Linked DNA regions of Siphonobacter curvatus. The protein of the gene in region 1 interacts with the protein of each later gene in a pairwise test. Links are inferred from orthologs where the notes say so. Each region holds a gene or a part of one and is shown on either strand. Other genes may lie near its edges. The genes, in order: C5O19_RS03350 and rlmB.

The links.
Region 2: the proteins of C5O19_RS03350 (region 1) and rlmB interact in binary tests that used the Escherichia coli proteins (3 or more experiments, as listed by UniProt). The link is inferred for Siphonobacter curvatus from one-to-one orthologs.

What each region holds. Positions count from the first base shown.
Region 1 is NZ_PTRA01000001.1:828,563-831,756, reverse strand. What follows is about bases 221-3,084. They hold C5O19_RS03350 (NAD(P)H-hydrate dehydratase), read right to left. Parts: upstream 2,465-3,084; coding sequence 977-2,464; downstream 221-976. Other genes in these bases: C5O19_RS03345 (PspC domain-containing protein), read right to left, coding at 2,621-3,084; C5O19_RS03355 (DUF4136 domain-containing protein), read right to left, coding at 308-823. Also shown: more of C5O19_RS03345, read right to left, coding at 3,085-3,194. UniProt on the Escherichia coli protein: Bifunctional enzyme that catalyzes the epimerization of the S- and R-forms of NAD(P)HX and the dehydration of the S-form of NAD(P)HX at the expense of ADP, which is converted to AMP.
Region 2 is NZ_PTRA01000001.1:3,533,310-3,536,638, reverse strand. Bases 30-3,028 are described here. They hold rlmB (23S rRNA (guanosine(2251)-2'-O)-methyltransferase RlmB), read left to right. Parts: upstream 30-1,122; coding sequence 1,123-1,935; downstream 1,936-3,028. Other genes in these bases: C5O19_RS14610 (hypothetical protein), read left to right, coding at 2,746-3,028; C5O19_RS14615 (RNA polymerase sigma factor), read left to right, coding at 2,154-2,756; C5O19_RS14625 (GWxTD domain-containing protein), read left to right, coding at 30-1,147. In the rest of the region: more of C5O19_RS14625, read left to right, coding at 1-29; more of C5O19_RS14610, read left to right, coding at 3,029-3,329. UniProt on the Escherichia coli protein: Specifically methylates the ribose of guanosine 2251 in 23S rRNA.

The DNA.
Region 1 (3,194 bases):
AAAAAATTCAACTATTTCTTTAGATGTTTCAATATTATTCGTATCATTGCATAAGAATTGTTACGGACAATGCCGCAGCGGTTCACCAAAATTGATACCAATCGTCAATGAATGACATTCAGCGACGTAAACGATATGGTTTTCAAATGGGAAGAAAGACCAATAACGGATTCGCCGATCTCTCTGAGATCGGCGAATTTTTGTTTTAAGGCTAGGACTGTATTTCGTTTTTTATACGCATAAAAAGAGCCCCGACGTGGACTAATCCTCCATCGGGGCTCTTTCACTTAAAATAGCTAACGATTGCTTACTGCTTCACTATCATTTTCACCGGAGCGTAGCCGTAGGCCAAAGCTGGATACTGATCCATGATACGTCGGGTAGCCGTGCGTAATTCGCGTTCGGATAACGTGCTTTCTTTTTCAAAAAGGCCTGAAGCATATCCCATCCATACGGAGCGGTTGAGCGTTTCATCCACCAGATGAATCAGCAGCGTACCTTTCTTCAGTTTTTGATTCGCGTAAGCAGGATTGCTTTGTTTCAGTTTTAACTGGTCCGTATACACGGAAAACAGTACGGATAAATCCCCTCCTTCTTCCATGGCTTTATAACCACGGGCATTCATCTGCTTTTCAATTTCCTGTAGAATAATTCTCTGTTCATATTCCCCAAGATTCTTTAAATCAGAACTTTTTAGGATAGAATAGGTGCGATTATAGGCTAATGAAACTTGTTCGTCCAAAGTAGTATCGACTCGTACTTTACTAGTAGTACAGGCGGAGATCAGCAGCGTGCAAGCAACCAAATAGATAAATGTTTTCATCGCGAGTCAGCGTTAAATATGACGTAGACCCGAACTTAACCATTAATTCATTAAAATTTAACAATTTGGTAACATTAAAATTTAAGTAGTCTGCAACCGTGTTTCAAAGAAATTATAAATGGCAGCAAACAGCTAATGATCAGACCCTTACACTTACCATCGTAAGCCATCCACTACATCTCCGGCGGTAAGAGCGACCATTCCCCGACGAGCAGCAGCTCGATCACCCGCCTCCCCGTGCCGATAGACCCCCAGAATAGCCGCTTCTTTCGGTTCTAGTTTTTGAGCTAGTAAGGCGGTCAGTACTCCCGTCAGGACATCGCCCGTACCGCCCGTTGCCATTCCGGCATTACCCGTGGAATTAAAATGAAATTCGCCATCGGGCGAGGCTACGACCGTATGCTTTCCTTTCAGTACCACCACTATCCGGTAGCGAGTACTGAATTCCTGGAGCAGTCGCAATTTTTCGTAATCATCTTTCCAGGGTTTGCCTAATAGGCGTTCAAATTCTTTTGGGTGGGGCGTCAGGATTGTCTTCGCTGGTAGCTGTTCTAACAAATCCCGCTCCTGCGATAAAATATTGAGAGCATCCGCGTCGATTACACAGGGAATGTCCTGAGCCTGGGCAATGAATTGGCGAAGTAATTGCTGACTTGCTTTCGCCTGACCCATACCGGGGCCAATGCCCACGGCTGAATACTTGCTTAAATCGTTGGGTTGCGTTAATTCCGTTTCGTGCTCGTCCGTCAGACACATTGCTTCCGGCACGGAAGTCTGGATAATCGTGTAACCACAACGGGGTACTTGCACCGTCAGTAATCCCACGCCACCCCGCAAACAGGACCGTGAAGCCAGTACGGCGGCACCGATTTTGCCGTAGCTACCAGCCATCAACAAAGCGTGTCCGAACGTTCCTTTATTGGAGAATGACTCACGATCCGGTAGTACAGGAATGGCCCGAGTATCGGTATAAAAATACGGACTGGGCGTTAGATCGACGTAGGCCTGACTTAGCCCTATGTCTACTAGATGCCATTTCCCAACGTATGGAGCATTCTTAGGTTGAAGAAAGGCTAATTTGGGTATTTGGAAACTTACCGTATGCGTGGGTTGTACAATGACATCATCCGGGTCATTCGCCTGATCGGCAAAGAGACCCGAAGCAACATCCACGGAAATTACCTCTGCCTTACTTGCATTTATTTGCTTAATCGTCTGAGCCAGCAAACCCGAAGCGGACCGGGTAAGGCCGGAACCTAACAGAGCATCAATAATTACACCCGTCTCATTCAAAGGCAGGGTCTGCGGATCCTCTAACCACTGTACCTTAGCGAGGGTTTCGTAACGTTGCAGGTTGATCACGAAGTCGTCTGAACTGCGTTCGGAATGGCGAATCACGTACACGTGAGGCCGATACCCCGCCTGATACAGGAGCCGGGCAATCGCCAGTCCATCCCCGCCATTATTACCCATACCGCAGAGGATAAAAATTTCACGGTGCGTCTCGGCCAGTCCCGTACGCAGCAGCCACTCGGTAAATGCTCCCGCAGCCCGTTCCATTAAATCTACCGAAGTGATGGGTTCGTTTGTGATCGTATACGCGTCCCATTGGCGTATTTGTTCTACGGTGAAAAGTTTCATGCTTACGTGTTGAGTTAATCGGCCCGCCGTTACGGATCAGAATTTCAAACTCCTCTTCTAGGTCTGCATCGCTGATAATTGAAGCAATTAACGAAAAAACCCTGCCTCGGCCAGCGGACCGAAGCAGGGTAATACGCAGTATACTTATTTGAAATCTTACTCTTCGCGGTCTATTGAACTGCCTCCTGAGTGATTTTCTTCCACTTTCGCGTTGCCTTTGTACTGAATTCGGCTGGCTCCGGAAGCCGTGGCATTTAGTATGGTATTAGCCATCACATGAGCTTTGGAAGCTCCGGAAGCATCTACTTCCACTTCATTGGCTTTGAGTGAGAAAGCTTCCAGTTGTGAGGCTCCGGAAACATCCGCCTTGAGTATCTGAGCTGAACCCAGTAAGGTAAGTCCGGCTGCTCCGTGTACCGTTACTTCCATTTTCTCGGCGTTAAGTCCTGAGAACGTAGCTTTAGAAGCTCCGGTCAGTTCAATAATACCGACGTTATCAAAACCCTTCACGATGGCTGACACGGCTCCGGTGAATTCTACGTTTTCCAGTTCCGGCATTTCAATCCGAATGCTTTGACGTCGATTACGGAAACCGAATCCAAGGCGGTTTTTACGATCAATCACTAGCGTATTTCCCGAAACCCGTACGTTTATGTCATCCAGCTGGCGTTCGTTTTCGGCGTATACCGTCACTTTGTAGCTGCTTCCGCGTTTCACTTCGACGGCGTAT
Region 2 (3,329 bases), 2.7 Mb from region 1 along the record:
CTTGTTTTCGGTACGGAGCCGTTTTCTGGATAATGGTTCGCAAATCCGGACCTATGTTCGGCTACAACCCGACCGAAACCTGTCCTCGGCCGATTTTGCTCAGGAGTTTCGCATTCGGTACTGGATGTTGCCGGATTATGGTAGTCGTCAGCAGTTGCTATCTACCCAGCTTTTAAAATTGAGTGAAGGCGAAAACTTCATTCGCAAGGTAACGCCTGGCGGTACGGTCTTTACCGTTTGGTTTGATGTTCCCAAGCCTGATAAGCAAGTCTATACGGGCGTGGTCATGTCAGAAATTACGGACGCTAAAGGCGGGATGACCACCCACGATACCTTCGTTCGTTTTCAGTCCGGAAAGGTTGGCGACTATTATGCCGTTTTTGATGGTACCGGCAAAATTCCGCTGCTCGAAAACTTCGCTCATCAAGGCGATACCGTTCAGTTGATGGCTCTGCAACGGCCCGATACTACGTTCCGCTTTTTTCATTATGGGTTCGAATTTGATGCGGCCTTACCGCCAATGGCTACCCTGCGGCCTCAGCCCAAGCAACTCTACGTGGATTCCACGTCTCAGATAACCACGCACCGTCCTTTTACCATTCACCACGAAGGATTGCATTATTTTGTTCGGGATACGACGGAATCCTTTGGCATTGGCCTCATGGGTGTAGCGGATCGTTTTCCCCGCTATACGTACCCGCAGCAACTGGCCCGTCCACTGGTTTATATGAGTACCAATCAGGAAATTAACGACTTACGAAACGGCGGTGAACCTAAGCGTTCACTCGATCGCTACTGGTTGTCGATGTCTAACGGAAATCAGCAAACGGCCAAACGAACCATTTCCTCGTTCTACCGACGCGTAGAACGGGCGAATGATCTCTTTACCAGTTATAAAGAAGGCTGGAAAACCGACCGGGGTATGGTGTACATCATTATGGGACCGCCCACCCGCGTCAATCGTAGCAAGGACCGCGAAGTATGGGTCTATACCAAACGTAATTCACAATTTTCAGAAATAAATTTTACGTTCAATAAACGGAATAATCAGTTTGTGGATGATCACTACGAGTTATCACGATTCGTAGAGTTTCAACCCATCTGGTATCCCGCTGTCGAAGCATGGAGAAACGGGGAAATCGAGTAGAGGGCAGTGAGCCCGGCGAAAAAAAGCCATTTTATAGCAGACCCAGGCAGCCACGCCCGGAGTCGAAGTCGGAGTTTGTGTTTGGTATACAACCCGTACTGGAAGCCATACGGGCCGGAAAAGAAATTGATAAATTACTCATTCAGCGGGAGCTGGGAAATATTGAGGTGCTCGAGTTTGCCCGGTTGCGTAATATTCCTACGCAGAAAGTCCCCAAACAAAAGCTGGATCAGATTACGCGGAAAAATCACCAAGGGGTCATTGCCTTCGTATCAGCGATTAACTACGCCAAACTAGAGAACGTCGTAGCGAACGTATTCGAGCAAGGCCAGACGCCTTTGATTCTAATTCTGGACCGGGTAACCGACGTTCGTAACTTCGGAGCGATTGCCCGGACGGCTGAATGTGCGGGTGTACAAGCCATTGTCATTCCTGCTAAAGGCGGTGCTCAGATTAATTCAGACGCGATGAAGACGTCGTCGGGAGCCTTGAACTTTTTGCCCGTATGCCGGGAAAATGATCTGGTCGAAACGGTCCGTTTTCTACAGAACTCGGGTATACAGGTAGTAGCGTGTACCGAAAAAGTTTCAAAGACTCTATATGAGGTCGATCTGACGGTTCCTACGGCTGTGATTATGGGCTCGGAAGAAGACGGTATTTCCGAGATTTTGTTACGTATTGCCGACGAACTGGTAAGCATTCCGATGAGTGGTCGGGTTGCTTCACTTAACGTCTCTGTCGCTAACGGGATCCTGCTTTACGAAGCTATTCGGCAGCGTTTGGGATAAGGCAACTAATAATTTTTTCGGAGGCCGTTCCTTGGGGAATGGCCTTTTTTTATGATTACTGTAAAAACAGCAGCCAGGAAACTAATAAAATTTAGGGAAAGCTGATGAAAAATCTCAAAAAAATCATAGTTTATAATAATCTGATAATCAATGTTTTATGGGCTTGACAAATTTTTTTTTTGAAAGCTAAGGTTACATTTCGGCCTCTCGATTGATATATGCAAAATTTCAAGGTATTGATAGGAACTCAGAGCCAGGAAAAGTTGATTGCTCGGCTCCGTTCGAAAGATCGTCGCGAATTGAATGAAGCCATTCGGGACGTATATGATCATCACATTAGTCCGGTTCGCTACTTCGTTTTGCAAAATGGGGGAGACGCCCACGATGCTGACGATTTGGTTCAGACTACCGTTCTCAACTTTGTTCAGGCTGTACGTAATGGCAGCTTTCAGTTGCAGGAGGGAACAACGATCGAGGCGTTTTTATTCGTACTGGCTAAAAACCGGTGGCGGAATACGCTCAAGCAGCGAGGATTCATGCGTGATTACGTCCAAGAGATGGAAGCTACGGGAGGAGGGTACGATTCGTGGGAAGCTTCAGCTCAGCGAATCATGGAAGAACGGGAAGAACAGGAACGCTACATACAGTTATTCAATCTACTGGGTGAAAGGTGTCAGACTATCCTGACGGCCTATCGCCGGGACGGGCTATCTATGAAAGAAATCGCTCAAAAAATGGGATTTGATAACGAGCGAGTCGCTATTAATGAAAAGTACAAGTGTTTACAAAAACTCAAAGCCCTCTTTCGCTATGAGACCTAAATCAGGCCAGGAGCAAATGGAATGGATCGATGCATATCTCCATGATGCTCTATCTTCGACCGAACGAGCAGCGTTCGAAAAGGAGATGATTAGTAATCCTGAATTTGCCCGCGAAGTTGAATTTATGCAACAGGCCGATTCAGTTATCGATGATTTTCTGCTGGCCGAGATGGTCGGAGAAATTCATGCGGAAAAAGTACAAGAGTGGAAGGATGCAGAAGCAGAGCCCGCCAAGGAAACGCCTGTTATTCCCTTACACCGTGAACCTCAGCAGGTTCCCTGGTGGAAGTGGTCGGCAGGAACCGCGGCTGCGGTGACGATTGCGTTCACTTCGTACATCACGTTGAGTCCCATTCAAGTACAGGATACGCTTAGCCAGACCTTACGGGGTGGCGATGCGAGCATCTCGGAACAGCCCAGCCGGATTTGTTTTGAGAATTTCTATGCGGGTCGTTCGTTTGTCATGACGCAACAACCCTCGCAAGCCATTCCAAGGCTGCAGCAAGTGATTGACTGTGAGGTCCGTCCCTACTTTAAAGATGCTTCTAAATGGTATCTGACAGTGGCGTACTT